DNA from 3 places in the Paenibacillus sp. CH40 genome. Region 1 is predicted to be linked to each of the others. Evidence: riboswitches for the same ligand, from Rfam matches in the RefSeq annotation. Region 1 holds a riboswitch; each other region holds the start of a gene.
What was found. A riboswitch is a leader RNA that binds a small molecule or an ion and turns the genes downstream of it on or off. The one in region 1 is predicted to bind glycine.
Positions count from the first base shown of each region.

Region 2: another riboswitch for glycine. It lies ahead of sdaAB (L-serine ammonia-lyase, iron-sulfur-dependent subunit beta); the one in region 1 lies ahead of NLX73_RS17320 (alanine/glycine:cation symporter family protein).
Region 3: another riboswitch for glycine. It lies ahead of gcvT (glycine cleavage system aminomethyltransferase GcvT); the one in region 1 lies ahead of NLX73_RS17320 (alanine/glycine:cation symporter family protein).

Region 1 is NZ_JANAVQ010000005.1:295,741-301,187, forward strand. It holds gene NLX73_RS17310 (LacI family DNA-binding transcriptional regulator) at 1-32, opposite strand, end outside; gene NLX73_RS17315 (glycoside hydrolase family 1 protein) at 250-1,707, shown strand; glycine riboswitch at 1,876-1,952, shown strand; glycine riboswitch at 1,971-2,065, shown strand; gene NLX73_RS17320 (alanine/glycine:cation symporter family protein) at 2,225-3,643, shown strand; gene NLX73_RS17325 (iron-containing alcohol dehydrogenase) at 3,701-4,873, opposite strand; gene NLX73_RS17330 (carbohydrate ABC transporter permease) at 5,022-5,447, opposite strand, start outside.
Region 2 is NZ_JANAVQ010000006.1:12,784-18,230, reverse strand. It holds gene NLX73_RS17740 (ABC transporter ATP-binding protein) at 1-504, opposite strand, end outside; gene NLX73_RS17735 (DUF6359 domain-containing protein) at 830-2,419, opposite strand; glycine riboswitch at 2,635-2,750, shown strand; gene sdaAB (L-serine ammonia-lyase, iron-sulfur-dependent subunit beta) at 2,962-3,651, shown strand; gene sdaAA (L-serine ammonia-lyase, iron-sulfur-dependent, subunit alpha) at 3,641-4,540, shown strand; gene NLX73_RS17720 (Ig-like domain-containing protein) at 4,612-5,447, opposite strand, start outside.
Region 3 is NZ_JANAVQ010000001.1:84,798-90,244, reverse strand. It holds gene NLX73_RS00385 (BglG family transcription antiterminator) at 1-120, opposite strand, end outside; gene NLX73_RS00380 (PTS mannitol transporter subunit IIBC) at 205-1,683, opposite strand; gene gcvH (glycine cleavage system protein GcvH) at 2,062-2,460, opposite strand; glycine riboswitch at 2,856-2,954, shown strand; gene gcvT (glycine cleavage system aminomethyltransferase GcvT) at 3,131-4,231, shown strand; gene gcvPA (aminomethyl-transferring glycine dehydrogenase subunit GcvPA) at 4,356-5,447, shown strand, end outside.

The DNA.
Region 1 (5,447 bases):
GCCAGTTTTGCAATTTGATCAAGATTCGACATGGTGCTTCTCCTCACATAAGAAAAAAAATAAATTCTTGACATGAAACGCGTTACAACGATTAGGATGCTTATGAAGGCATTACGTCTATTTTAAAGTATCTGTCAATGCATTTCAAAGGAGAACGGTTATCGTTAGGTATTGATTCATATTTGCAGCACTTGATGGGATGACTTGACCAAAGTAAAAATCTTAAATACGGAAAGAGGTTTTTATACCATGACGAAGACGCTAAAAGGATTTCCGAAAAACTTCTTGTGGGGCGGGGCAACCGCAGCCAACCAATTGGAAGGTGCTTTTGACGTAGATGGAAAAGGATTGTCCAGCGCAGACCTGATTGCCTATGTACCCAAAGCAGAGCGCAAGAACGATCACGCTATAGAGATTTCTTCCGAACGACTCGAAGACATTTTGGCAGGCAAAGTCAATGCACGTTTTCCAAAGCGTGAAGGTGTAGACTTTTTCCACCATTACAAAGAAGATATTGCATTATTCGCTGAAATGGGCTTTAAAGTATTCCGTATGTCCATCCATTGGTCGCGGATTTTCCCGAATGGCTATGATGCCGAGCCGAATGAAGCAGGATTGCAATTCTACGACAATGTATTTGATGAGCTGCGCAAGTATGGTATTGAACCGCTGGTAACATTGTCACATTATGAGACACCGCTAGGTCTGACGCAGAAGTATAATGGCTGGCTGGGTCGTGAAGTCATACAGCACTACGTAAATTATGCCGAAACGGTGTTCACACGCTATAAGGATAAAGTAAAATACTGGCTGACCTTTAATGAAATCAATGTAATGACCATGAGCCCGTTCACCGGTGGCGGTGTGGTTATTGACCGTGTAGAAAACAAACAACAAGCGATATATCAAGCATTGCATCATCAATTTGTAGCTAGTGCACTGGCGACCAAACGGGGACATGAGATCATCCCGGGCGCTCAGATCGGCTGTATGCTGGCACGTATTGAAAGCTATCCACATACGTGTAACCCAGAGGATATACTGAAAGCCCAGCATGAAAATCAGATGAACCTGTTCTTTACGGATGTGCATGCCCGTGGGGAATATTCTAACTACATGAATCGTTATTTTGAAGAAAATAATGTTGTAATACACACAGAACCAGGCGATGCTGAAATATTGAAAAATAATACGGTTGATTTTATCTCATTTAGCTACTATATGACCTTGACCGTATCTGCAGGTCCAGAAGGTGAGAAAGCAGCAGGAAACCTGATTGGTGGCGTGAAAAATCCATATTTACAGTCCTCTGACTGGGGATGGCAAATTGATCCGATCGGTCTGCGTGTTACGCTGAACACGTTATATGACCGCTACCAAAAGCCGTTGTTCATCGTGGAAAATGGCTTGGGTGCGTATGATAAGGTAGAAGAAGACGGTTCTGTGCATGACACATATCGTATTGATTACTTGCGTCAGCATATTGCCCAAATGAAGGAAGCAATTGCCGACGGTGTTGATCTGATTGGTTACACCAGCTGGGGCCCTATCGACCTTGTGAGCATGTCTACTTCCGAAATGTCCAAGCGCTACGGATTTATTTACGTCGATCTGGATGATGACGGTAACGGAACGCTCAAACGCTCCAAAAAGGACTCTTTTAACTGGTATAAAAATGTGATAGCAACCAATGGTGAAGAATTGTAATTCCATATTGTCTCGGGCGGGTATAGCAGAGGACATCCTAAGGATGCAATCTGCTGTACCCGCTTTTTTGATAGACACAATAATAATATTTCAGAGGGCTTCACAAACTTTTCACTTGTAATAAGCTGAAAGTTTTCTGTATAATGAATAAAAATTTCATATGTCTGGTTGATGTTTGCGGGAGATGGAACGAAGGTTCCGACCGAAGGGGCAAAACTCTCAGGTGCTTAGGCTGATTACAGCAACAAGCGGGGACCGTAAACGGACAGAACTCTGGAGAGACCCTTAATTGGGCGCCGAAGGTGCACCGCAGATAACATCTGCTTAAACTCTCAGGCAAAAGGACAGAGACGCGAATAACCTGTGACAGGGAATGCCCTAGGCTTTTTTGTGAGCTATTAGAGGTAGGAACCTGCACAAGATGGTTGTATTTTTTCGTGCCTTTAACCTCTCCAGGAGTCGAATCAGCGGATTTGACTCTTTTTTGTTTTCTAATATGCTGGAGGAGCGGGTTGAAATGAATTTGGTACATGTGTTAGAAGCGATTAGTAGCTGGATATGGGGGGCGCCTCTCATCATTCTTGTCATGGGAACGGGGTTATGGCTGACCATACGTTTGAAGATGCTGCAGGTATTCCGCCTGCCCCTGGCGATCAAGCTGATCGGTAAAGCCCCGAATGAAGGCAGCGGGGATGTAAGTAGTTTTGCGGCTTTGAGTACAGCGTTGGCGGCTACAGTTGGCACAGGAAGTATTGTCGGCGTAGCGACAGCCATTAAGCTGGGCGGGCCGGGTGCCTTGTTCTGGATGGTCGTTGCAGCCTTTTTTGGGATGGCGACAAAATATGCGGAAGGTGTACTTGCGGTAAAATACCGGGTGAAAGATCGGAATGGACAATTTTCCGGCGGCCCGATGTATTATATTGAGAAAGGTCTTGGACGCCGTTTTAAACCGCTGGCGATGCTGTTTGCTTTTTCGGGCATGCTGGTAGCGTTGTTCGGGATTGGAACGTTTCCGCAGGTCAAAGCGATTGTATCTTCGACTGAAAACAGTTTTGGCGTTCCGCCTATTGTAACGGCACTGATTATCGCGGTCCTTACCGGACTTGTTACTATTGGAGGACTCAAAAGCATTGCCAAGGTATCGACGAAGGTCGTTCCTTTTAAAACAGGCTTGTACGTACTGATCTGTCTCATCGTACTGATTCGGTTTGCTGACCAACTTCCTGCCGCCATTGCGCTGGTGCTCCATTCGGCATTTTCAACTACATCTGCAACGGGCGGATTTGCCGGAGCTACGATTATGCTGGCGATGCGAAGTGGGGTAGCCAGAGGTATTTTTGCCAATGAGGCCGGATTGGGGAGCGCACCGATTGCAGCCGCAGCTGCCAAAACCAAATGGCCTGCGGAGCAAGGGCTAATTTCCATGACAGGCGTGTTTATTGATACGATGGTTATTTGTGTGATGACCGGGTTGACGCTGCTGGTTAGCGGTGTGTGGAGCGGGCCTACCGATGCGGGCCTGATGACTCAGCAAGCATTTTCCAGCGCATTCCCGCTGGGGGCAGAACTGCTCACAATTATTCTGATTATGTTCGCGTTCACCACCATGCTCGGCTGGAACTATTACGGGGAACGCTGTGTTGAATACTTGCTTGGGGTCAAGTGGATTAAGCCATACCGTTATCTGTTCATTCTACTCGTTGCCGGGGGCGCGTTCATTAAACTGGATGCGATTTGGTTGCTAGCAGATATCTTTAACGCAATGATGGCTTTCCCGAACCTGATTGCACTGCTCGGCTTATCAGGAATTGTAGTTGCGGAAACCCGAACCTATATGGATTCTCTGAATTCTAGTAAGAAAAAGGGCATTCTTGCAGGTGCCAGTGTAGGGGCAGCTATTCAAGTAGAAGAAAAGGGACAAACGGTTAATTCATAAATTCCAAAAGGGAGTGCCCTCAGCCATCACAGGCTTGAGGACACTCCCTTTTGAATGTTATAACGATGCACGCAAAATAGCTAAAATATCTTCTTGATTCAGCTTTTTATAATTACCAAAGCCTCCGTATTCCATTTCACGGGCTGCAATGTCCGCGATTTTTTCCAATTGCTCATCATTAATATTGTAATCGGCCAGCGTAGAAGGGGCACCGAGACTTGTCCAGAATGCACTAAGACGGTCAATACCTTCCAAGGCGATTTCTCTATCTGTTTTACCTACGGTGTCTAAGTCAAACATGCTGAGCATCAGCCGCTTCATACGTGCAGCATCCTGATCCACTGTGTGTCTCATCCAGTTGGGAAACAGAATTGCCAGACCGCCAGCATGAGGAATATCATATACAGCGGATAATGCATGTTCAATCGTATGCGAAGCCCAGTCCCCGAAGTAGCCCATTTGCAGTGTTCCGTTAAGAGCAATCGTTCCGGCATATAAAATCGTTTCACGATGCTCGTAGCTGTGCAAATCCTCCAGCAGTTTAGGTGCAGTTTCGATCACGGTTTGCAGCACGGAAAAGCACATACGATCTTGCAACGGTGTATTTTTAACATTGTGAAAATACTGTTCAAACACATGGCTCATCATATCCACCATGCCATATACCGTCTGATCACGTGGCACAGAGAAGGTATTTTTAGGGTCCAGAATGGAGAATTTCGGATGCGTCACCGCGCTGCCCCATACGTATTTTTCGTTCGTTTCCCAGTTGGTGATAACAGAATCCGGATTCATTTCTGAACCGGTGGCGGCGAGTGTGAGGATGGTGCCGAATGGTAGAGCCTCGGTCGGCATGTGCTTTTTGTTGATAATATCCCACACATCGCCGTCATATTTAGCCCCTGCTGCGATGGCTTTGGTGCAATCAATAACGCTTCCGCCGCCTACTGCAAGTAAGAAGTCGATGTTGTCGTTTCGGCAAATGTCGATGCCCTTTTTAACGGTGGACAAGCGTGGATTCGGTTCTACGCCGGACAATTCATGAATGTTAAGATGTAGCGGCTCTAACGCGTTTAATACCTGGTCATACAGACCATTTCGCTTGACACTTCCGCCTCCGTATATCAGTAAAATATTTTTGCCGTAATTCAGCAGCTCCTGCTGCAGTTCTTCAATTTGATTGTCTCCAAATATTAATTTGGTGGGGTTATAATATGTGAATTTGTTCATCTGGAAAGTTCCCCTCAGTTCATAGTTCATGTTCAAATCGTAAATCGCTTAACCTGATTGCCTGTTGGATACCTAACTTCATCATGTAAGCTATTTGAAATGACGATTAACCATTATACATGAAATGAATAAGGGAATTCAAGTAAATCTAATCTTTGACCGCTCCAGCGGCAAGATCGGAAATAAACTGGCGGCTAATGAAAAGAAACAAAATAATAAGTGGCAGTACAGCCAGCAGGGTGCCCGCAATGACCATCGCATAATCCGTATTGTAAATTCCGTTCAATTGTGACAGTGCAATCTGGAGCGTGAATTTACGCTCATCCGTTAAGACGATTAGCGGCCATAAATAATCATTCCAGGCTCCTATAAAGGTAAAGGCGCCGAGAAAAGCGAACGCAGGACGTAGAATAGGCAGTGCTACATTCAAGTACAGTCGAAAAAAGCTGCATCCGTCCATCCGGCCCGCATCTAGCAGCTCCTTTGGGATGGATTCTTCCGCATATTGACGAATCCAGAAAATGCCGAAGGCATTTACCATCCCCGGGATGATAAGCGCTTTGAACGTACCTAC
Region 2 (5,447 bases), on a different contig from region 1:
CGCGATCATCACACGCTGCCGCATCCCTCCTGACAGTTCATGCGGATACTGATCATACACACGCACAGGATTCGGTATATCTACACTTTCCAGCAGCTCCAGCACACGTTCCCTTTTTTGCTTCGTAGATAGTGACGTATGATAATCAAGATTTTCCTCAATCTGCTTGCCAATGCTCATCAACGGGTTGAGTGCTGTCAGCGGGTCCTGAAAAATCATGCCAATGCCCGCTCCGCGGATTTTATTCATTTGCCCTGAAGAAAGACGGTTCAGGTCCGTGCCTTTAAAAAGGACCTCTCCCTCTACACGTGTGCGTTCCATGTCATGCAGTTGCGGGATAGAAAGCGCCAGCGCGCTTTTGCCACAGCCAGATTCTCCGACTACAGCCAGCACTTCATTGGGGTTGACCGTCAGATCCAGATGGTCGACTGCGGGGTGATATTGATCCTTGATGCGAAAAGAGACGGATAATCCTTTAATTTCCAACACGGGTTCGGTATTCAATGCGCGCTTCCTCCATTCTCCATGGTCTTGTCCCGCTTATTCTCACCATGTTTGATGTTTAAAACCTCTCATGAACATTACATACCGTTTTTGTCGGAATAATTTGAATACATCCTATCACCAGTATATGGATATATCAATTAAGATTATGCTATCAACATCATTTAAAAAATCAATGATCCAGCAGTAGCGCGGCCTTTTTGGCACAAAATGTAATGAAATAACCAACCACAGGTTAATTTTCATCACAAAAAAAGTCGCCTGATCCCTCTACAGGGATCAAACGACTAACTAATACCAGCTCACATTGAGCTTCTGGCGATAATTATGAAGCCGCTCCATAGGAGCCAGACTTGAACGTTCTAGGATCATACCATTTGTAGCCTGCTGCCGGAGCAGACCAAGGCTCAGGCTGCGGTTCCGTGGAAGCCGCAGGCTCCTCGAATGGCAGAAGCTTCGTTGGTTGATCCAGAGTCAAACCTGCCACATCGGACAATTTCGTGTAGTCCTGCTTCCATGCAAGCCATTGGACCGTTTGTACCAGGAAGGTGGAATCATCCACTTCCTTGAAACCATCATATGTCTTCTTCGACTGTCCGTTTTCCTCACGCACATATTTCGGTGTAGCATCTTCTACAGGGGAAGAATCACCGATGAACGCTGCCTTGCCTTGACCTACCTTGGAGATAGCGGCATAAGGCCCTTCTGCACGGCCCCCGCCGTTATAAACTCCCTGATCTACAGCATTCCCCCATTTTTTCGTGCCTGAAGGGATATAAGCAATGCCTTTAGCCTTGGTAGGATCAATAATAGCCAGCGTAGATCCTGCATGCATTGCAATCGAGCGCACACCCTTGGTAATGCCGAAAGATTGATCTGCGGCTACAATGTCAGTAGCATTCACGTCACCAAGCGCATTATAACGGAAACGAACACCAAAGTTGGTCGCCAGCCAATCGGAGCTTGTTAATCCTTGCATCGCCGGTGATGCAGCTTCTTCTGCAGTCATGCCTTTGGCCGGATTAGTATAGGCTCCACGACGGTAGCCATTCATAACTTCGGAGGAATCCCAACGGTTTTTGTTACGGTCCGCATTATAATGATCGGAGATGAAGAAGACGCTCCCCCCGTTATTCACGTATTGCAGCAGAGCAGCCTGCTCGGATGCCTTAAAGGCAACATTCGCTTCACCAATAATGAACACATCATATTGGCGCAGCTTGTCATATGTTATGGCCTGCTCTCCATAAGTAAAAGGAATGGGACGATTCAATTGGTCTACCGTAAAGCCTACATTACGCAGTCCATTGGCAAAGTCGGAGAAGGCGCCTTCAATGACCCAATCTGCTGCGCCAGCGGTCTGTGCGTGCGTATTATCGAACAGCACCTTTTTGCCTTTTCCATCCGGCAATGTAGTACCGGGTTGACCCGGGTTGCCAGGTTCACCTGGTTCCCCCGGCTCGCTTCCGCTCACCAGTTCAACAGCGCTTGGGCTTTTCACTCCACCAAAATTATTGTAGGCGCCGAGTGTACCCGTCACACGAATTTTGCTGCCGATCAGCTCAGGATGGCCTGACAGCCCAAATTGCCCTCTGTACGCTGAAGTCAGCTGTACATCCAATAGATTAGACGTATTACGTTCATTTGCCTGATCGGCAATCAGTACGTTAAAATCATTCGCGAACGGAGAAGAAAAGTTAGCCGTTTTCGATCCGGTAGCATGTCCGACGATGTAGCCTTCCACCGTCACCGTACCTCCACTACTTTGGCCCTGAAGTGCTTCGGCTACTGTCAATGCTCCCTCTGCCTTGACCTGACCGAATGGAACGAAGATCCCAATCAGCAGTGATACGATTGCTGCTAGATGCAGCATCCCTTTTAAGCGTGAACCTGTGAACCGCAAGCCTTTTACCATACGTCAATATCCCTCCTATGTTTTCCATAAATGTACTTGTCCTTTATCAGATTAGCCGCCAATCTTCTAATTCCTTCCTGATTTCATCCATAATTATGTAAATTTTAATCTTTTTTATTGGAAACGCACCTGTTTATGTAAAAATTGAACCCTGTGATTGACACCGAGCACGGCATACATTACCCTAAGGAAGACATGTAGAACGGTATACGCGAATGAAGATGACGGGAGAGTCTGTCCAGGGAGCCTACACTCTGGCGGCACCGAAGGAGCAAGACGCCAGCACCCGGCTGGCGGATAATCTCTCAGGTCCATGTATCGTCATCTGACGCAACTCTGGAGAGAGCGCAAGCCACCCAAGGGGTAAGGCGGTAAGAACACCGCACGAAACTCTCAGGTAACGAGGACAGAGATAAGGGAAACTTCCTTATCCTGTCCTTTTTTGTGCTCACATTGTGCGTCAGCATTAGGAACCGTCATAACCGCGCAAAGACGCGGAAATACCATATAGTATGGTATTAGAACATACAGGGGGCCACACCATGCGTTTCAAAGATGTATTTTCTATTATCGGCCCGGCCATGACCGGACCTTCCAGTTCACACACCGCAGGCGCGGTGCGACTCGCACGCGTTGCCCGGCACTGGCTCGGAGAGCAGCCTGACCGTGCCCGCATGACATTATACGGCTCCTTTGCCGATACGTATAAAGGACACGGGACAGATCTGGCTCTCATCGCAGGACTGCTTAATTACGATACGGACGATCACCGGATTCCCGATGCCGAGCAATGGGCCGAACAAGCCGGGATGGCCGTGGAATTCGCCGTCAGCGGACTCCCCGCCCCTCATCCGAACACTGTCCGTTTCGAGCTGTGGAAGGGCGAGGATCAGCGCACACTGTTGGGCTCCTCCATCGGCGGCGGCAGCATCCATGTCCAGCAACTGAACGAATTCCGGGTCAATCTGACCGGGGAGCTGCCTACGCTGGTGCTTCTCCACTCAGATAAGCCCGGTACATTGGGCGCGATAACTTCAGCGCTGGGCGCGGCTCACATTAACATTGCCTATATGCACGTAGATCGCAAGGGCCGGGATGGTGAAGCACTCACCGCCATTGAAACGGACAGTTCTGCTCCAGCTGAACTAATTGCGGAACTGCGTTCTTTACCTCATATGTATGAAATTAAGATGATTAATTTGAAAAAAGGAGCTGAATCCGATGCGGTTTAGCCATCTGCATGAGATCAGCGCTTTATGCGCTGAAGAATCCACCACGATTGGCCGCTTGATGATTCAAGAGCAGGTACAAGAAACGAATACAACGGAGGAAGAAATCTTTCGTCAAATGTCTGATTATTATGAAGTCATGAAGGAAGCCGTTCATCGCGGACAGACACAAGACACCGTATCCCGTAGTGGATTGACGGGCGGGGACGGCAAGCGCCTAGCCGAGTATCTGCGGGCAGGGGAAACCTGCTCCGGTGATGCCTCCGCGCTCGCCATGGCTTATGCCCTCTCCGTGTCGGAGGTTAATGCATCCATGGGTCGCATTGTCGCCACGCCTACCGCAGGCTCATGTGGGGTTATCCCTGGTGTATTCATCAGTGCGCAGGAGCGGTTCGGCTGGGATGATGAGCATATGGTGCACGGCCTATTCGCCGCTGGAGCCATTGGCTACGTGATCGCCAACAACTCCTTCATTTCTGGCGCGGAGGGAGGCTGTCAGGCTGAGATTGGCTCAGCTATCGGGATGGCCGCTGGTGCTATGGTCGAGTTGCGCGGTGGTACGCCTGAACAGGCTGTTCACGCCGTGGGCCTCGCTCTTAAGAACACGCTCGGCCTGATTTGTGACCCCGTCGCCGGACTCGTGGAGATCCCGTGCATTGTGCGCAACGGGCTGGGAGCCGTGACTGCGCTTGCCGCAGCGGACATGGCTTTGGCGGGTGTGCGCAGCGCTATTCCGTCTGACGAAGTCATTGACGTAATGCTTGAAGTCGGCAGTGCGATGCCGTCGAAGCATCGCGAGACCGCCAAAGGCGGGTTGGCCCAGACGCCGACTGGCAAGCGTTTGACCGAATCACTTACACGCAACACACCGACCAAGAAAGATAAGTCATAATTTATAAGCGGTGCCTCCTTAAAATAAAAGAGCAAGCCTATCGTCCTTGGACGTATGCTTGCTCTCTTGTTTTACTGAACGGTTACCTGTACCTTCGTCATTTTACCTGCATATTTCACAGTAATTACAGCTTTGCCCTTGCCCTGTGCCTTAATGTTACCGTCTTTGACGGTCGCAACAATAATTCTGGACGAGGACCAGACAGCCGGTTTGGAAACATCCTTCTCCGACTCATCCTTATACGTGGCTGTAGCCGTAACCTTAGCCAGCTGTCCTGCCTTCAAATTCAAAGCGACTTCGTCTGTTTGCAGGTATTTAAGCGTATCAACATCCACGGGTACACTAATTACCTTCCCGCCAAACTTCGCCTGAATGTTAGCTTTACCGTAGCTAATCGCAGTAACCTGACCCTTTTTAACAGTGGCTACCTTATAATTAGACGTTTTCCATTCAGCTTGGGCCGTAACGTCCTTTTCTTTACCATCACTCGATTTAACCACAATCGCGATGGTTTTTTGATCTCCAGATTTGAGCGATAGCGCGATTGCATCCGCTTCAATCTTTTGCGCTACGTCCACTTCTACCGTAAACGTAATGTTTTGCTTGCCATATGAAGCAGTCACAGTTGCCTTACCGCTACCATTCGCTTTGATCAAACCTTCGCTAACCTCAACCACTTTTACATTGCTAGTTGTCCAGGTGGCGTCCTTAGTTACATCTGTTTTTGTACCGCCACTCTTAACTCCTGTTACTTTCAGTTGCTTCGTTTCCTGAGCACCAAGCGCAATTACACGCGAGTCTGTTTCCAGACGGTCTACAAGGCCTACTTGCACGTTAATCGTCAGTTTTTTGCCATTATAGGTCGCTGTAATAACCGCTTTACCAGCGGATTTACCCGTAATCGTTC
Region 3 (5,447 bases), on a different contig from region 1:
TTCCCGATGAACTGTCCTTGTGCTGACATTGATCTTCTCAGCAATTTCCCCGGCTGTAACCTCTTGTGGCTGCTCCAAAAGATACTCCACAATGTCAGATTGTCGTTTCGTAATATTCATAAGCGCATACCGTTCCTTCCCAAGCTCTCATCCCTTCCAGCAGGAAATAACAAACTGTATACAGCCGGCCTGACTTTATGGGGATTAAGAATCGGATTTCAGCCGTTCAACCAGCGCTTCGTATTCAGGGCTCTTCAGAAAATTGTCAATGGAAATGTGCTCAGCATTCGGGGCTACCGTTTTAGCCCGGTCTGTCAACGTTTTTTGTGTAATGACAATATCCGCATCCTGTGGAATTTCACTGATTGCCGTATTCGTAACTGTTACGCCCACACCCGCCTGCTTCATTTTTTTGCGTAAAATCGAGGCACCCATAGCGCTTGAACCCATACCTGCATCACAGGAAAAGACGATTTTGTTCACTTCGGATTTATCCTTGAGCGTTCGATCTGCAGCAATTTCTGCAGCACGATCAGATTCGTGGTTATCTTCCATTACAGTGGCGTTAGCACTTGCACTCTTGCTTTGATTTTTCATATCTTTCAGGCGGGATGCAGCTTTCTCCAGCCCCTCTTCTTGTTGCTTACCAGTCTTGAGTAACACTGCGGCAACAGCAAAAGATACGACCGCAGCAGCGATCACCCCGCTTAGCATTGGCAAATATCCGCCTTTTGGCGTCATTAGAAAATAGGCGATGATGCTGCCCGGTGAAGGAGCAGCAACCAGTCCGGCACCTGTCAACATGAAACAGAAGGTTCCCACAACGCCCCCAGCTATAGCAGCAAGAATCAAAATCGGCTTCATTAAAATATAAGGGAAATAAATTTCATGAATCCCGCCGAAAAAATGAATGATGACTGCCCCAGGAGCCGACGACTTCGCAGAGCCTTTACCGAACAGGCAGTAGGCCAGCAAAATACCGAGCCCCGGTCCAGGGTTGGATTCCAGCATGAACAGTACGGATTTCCCTGTTCTTGCAGCTTCCTCCAACGCAATCGGACTTAATACTCCGTGATTCAGCGCGTTGTTTAAAAATAATACTTTTCCGGGCTCAATAATGAGGTTGACAAGCGGCAGTAGCCCTGCGTTCACGAGGAACTGTACCCCTGCCGACAACACTTGACTGATCATTTGTACAATCGGGCCGATCGCCACATGGGCAAGCAGTGCTAGAATGGCACCGATAATCCCGGCCGAAAAGTTATTGACCAGCATTTCAAAGCCTGATCTGACTTTGCCTTCAATGGCCTTGTCGAACTTCTTCAATATCCACGCAGCCAGCGGACCAGCGACCATCGCGCCCAGGAACATCGGGATATCGGCTCCCACTATGACACCCATCGTCATAATGGCACCAATCACACCTCCACGTTGTCCATGAATCATCGTGCCTCCCGTGTAACCAATCAGCAGCGGCAGCAAATAATTTTTCATCGGATCAACCAGTTGTGCAAAACCTTCGTTCGGGAACCACCCGGTCGGAATAAAGAGTGCCGTAATCAATCCCCACGCGATAAAGGCTCCCATATTGGGCATAACCATACCGCTGAGAAAACGGCCAAAACGCTGTACGGCGACACGAGTGCCTCCTTTTGAACTTGGCTTTGCGTCCAATGTACTCATATTCAAATCCTCCTTGTAGGTAAGCATCACTACCTTTTCTTAAAATTCATACTAAATGACAGCGCTATCTTCATCAACGAAATGAAAACGTACTTTCGTCATGAACGTTGATGACAACATTTAAATTTAAATTATCCGAGAAGGTATTATACCTGCATAATTCTTCTTAATATGACCTGTTGCTATAGAAATTAGTCGAAAAACCGTGCTGGATTATGTATGATTCTTACTATAGGGACAACCCTCTAAATCGGAATAAAACACGTAATTACGTCTGCAAAAAGACAAAAAAATAGCCGCTATGTCAAATCATAGCGACTGTTGTATACAAAAATCGAGCAGACAAATAACACTCTTATTCCATACTACATTGCTCCATTACTGCTCATCGGAAATCAACTGCTCGTATTGATCCGCAGACAGTAGCTTGCCCAATGCTTCCTCCACATCTTTACCCATCTCTACTTCGATCATCCAACCTTTTTCATAGGGAGATTCATTCACTAGCTCAGGCGTACTTTCCAGCGCTTCATTCACTTTTAATACGGTTCCCGTCACCGGAGCAAAAAGGTCGGATACCGTCTTCACCGATTCAATCGTACCGATCTCCGCTCCCTGCTCAATCGTTACTCCCGCCTCAGGTAATTCTACAAAAACAATATCACCCAGTTGATGCTGTGCAAAGTCTGTAATACCAATCCGCAACGTTCCATTCTCTGTGCACTGAACCCACTCATGTTCGTCTGTATACCAAAGTTGCTGCTTTACTTCACCCATCCTGTTCCCCTCACTTCCATATGAATAAAATCGCTTTTGCTCACCTGTATTAGACAGGTTAAGATTATGACAACAGGAACACTCATGTCAATAATACTAACAAAAATACTTCATATGACCTCATATGGCGTACTATATAAAAATATGATAACTTATAACAAACGCTTACATATCCTTATTTATATATTAAATGTTTTTTCTATTGTTTTTGATGACATTTTTATTGACATTTCGAATGAATTTGCGTATTAATGGGTTATAGCAAATGCTTTGGGAAACACCCCGACAACTGCAAACGCGGATGAACGCGGAGGGAGAGACTGCCAAAAAGATTCGCATAGCTGTTGCCGCTTATGAGACATAAGTTGCACGCGAATCGGATCAAGTTGTTATCTGCAAAGCCAGGTAATATACTGTTGATCCCGAAGGTAGCGCCGAAGGAGTAAGCCTGCATTGCAGGTGAATCTCTCAGGCAAAAGGACCTCTGCCGGACGCATCTCTGGAGAGCATTCGCTATTGGAGCGGATCACCCAAGGGGAAACCCGGTACATACCGGGGTAACTTTCTGGTATCAAGGACAGAGCTGAAAAAAGAGTGTAGACTGCCGTCTATACGTTTTTTTCGGCCTGTCTTTTTTGTTTAGCCGATCACACCCGATAGGAGTGGAAAAATGACTAATTTGCGAAAAACACCGCTATATTCGTCCTACGGGACGCAGTCTGGGGTTCGTTGTATTGACTTTGGCGGCTGGGAGCTCCCCGTTCAGTTTAGCGGCATTCAAAAGGAGCATGAGGCCGTCCGGCAACGTGCGGGTTTATTCGATGTATCGCATATGGGCGAATTTTTGGTTGAAGGCAAAGAGGCCGAAGCTTTTCTGCAAAGGGTGACCACGAATGATGTCAGCCAGTTGGAACCAGGTCAGGCACAATATTCACTCCTGTGTTACCCCGATGGAGGGGTAGTAGACGACCTGCTTGTTTACTGCAAAGGGTCGGAGCGCTACATGCTCGTTGTGAACGCCTCTAACATCGATAAGGATTGGGATTGGCTAATTAGCCATATGCCTGCATCCGTTCACATGGAGAATGTGTCTGATGCGATAGCATTGCTGGCGTTGCAAGGACCGGAAGCAGCACGTATTGCCGCAGCCGTGGCAGATACGGACATTACGAATCTGGCATCTTTCCGCTTCCATGAGAATGTGCCATTGTTCGGAGCAAAAGCACTCGTCTCACGAACCGGATATACGGGCGAAGACGGTTTTGAATTTTATGTACCTGCTGCGGAAGCACCAGCCGTATGGGAGGGTTTGCTTCGTTCCGGTGAGTCGTATGGGCTGATTCCCGCTGGACTTGGTGCTCGGGATACCCTACGCTTTGAGGCACGGTTGCCGCTGTACGGACAGGAGTTATCTGCCACGATTTCACCGCTCGAAGCCGGTCTAGGTTTCTTCGTCAAGCTGAATAAAGGAAATTTTATCGGTAGAGAAGCACTGCAACGTCAGAAAGATCAAGGGATTCCTCGCAAATTGATCGGGCTGGAAATGACGGATCGCGGTATCCCTCGCGCCCATTATCCGGTATTCGCAGAAGGACAACGCATCGGTGAGGTCACAACGGGGACTCAGTCGCCCACCTTGAAGCGTAATCTCGGCCTCGCCTTGGTAGACAGTCGTTTTAGCGCCCTCTCCACACCGCTGGAGGTTGAGATTCGTGGCAAACGCCTGCGTGCCGAGGTGGTGGCAGCACCCTTTTATAAACGTCCGCGCTGATCTTAAACTCTCTTCATTTCAATAAAGCAAACATGTCAGATATGAACTTCCGGGTTTTCATCTCACACTTTTTTATTAGCTAATTTACGATTTAAATTTTGCTTTTCGAAAGGAGCCAGAACCTATGAAGCAGCATCGTTATCTCCCTATGACTGAACAGGATCAAACCGAAATGCTGCGTGTGGTCGGCGTTTCATCCATCGATGATTTATTCAGTGACATTCCAGAGGCCATTCGATATCAAGGGGAACTCCCTCTTTCTTCTCGACTCGACGAGAGAGCCTTAACCCGCCACTTGGCCGAGCTGGCTGGACACAACGCCAATACAGACACACATGCCAGCTTTCTTGGCGCAGGAATTTATGACCATCATATTCCGTCCGTCATCCAGCACATCACTTCACGCTCGGAATTCTATACAGCCTACACCCCCTATCAGCCGGAAGTAAGCCAAGGCGAGCTACAAGCCATTTTCGAATTTCAGTCGTATATTTGCGAATTGACGGGCATGGCTGTAGCTAATGCCAGCATGTACGACGGAGCGACTGCACTGGCGGAAGCGGGCTCACTGTCCGCCGCAGCTACCCGCCGTAAACAGCTTATCGTATCAAGGTCCGTCCATCCGGAGGCACGTCAGGTATTGGCAGCCTATGCACGCGGATTGGATTTGGACATCGTGGAGATCGGCTGTTCGGACGGCGTAACGGATGCTAATGCGTTAGCGGCGGCCGTATCGGAACAGACCGCAGCTGTTTTGGTCCAAAGCCCCAACTTTTTCGGAGCCGTGGAAAACCTGAAGCCGATGGCTGATCTCATCCATGCGCACAAAGGTCTTTTGGTCGTCAGTGCCAACCCACTGGCACTTGGCTTGCTGGAGACACCCGGCAAACAGGGCGCGGATATTGTGGTAGGAGATGCGCAGCCACTTGGCATCTCCTCTTCTCTCGGCGGTCCGACCTGTGGATACTTTGCCGTTTCTCAGGCACATATGCGCCGTATCCCCGGCCGTATTGTGGGTCAGACCACTGACCGTAACGGTAAACGCGGCTTCGTGCTGACCTTGCAAGCGCGGGAACAGCATATCCGCCGCGAAAAGGCCACGTCTAACATTTGCTCCAATCAAGCGTTGCTAGCTTTATCTGCATCTGTATACTTGTCTGTCATGGGTAGACAGGGGATCAAGGAAGTAGCCGAGCTAAATTTGCATAAAAGCCGT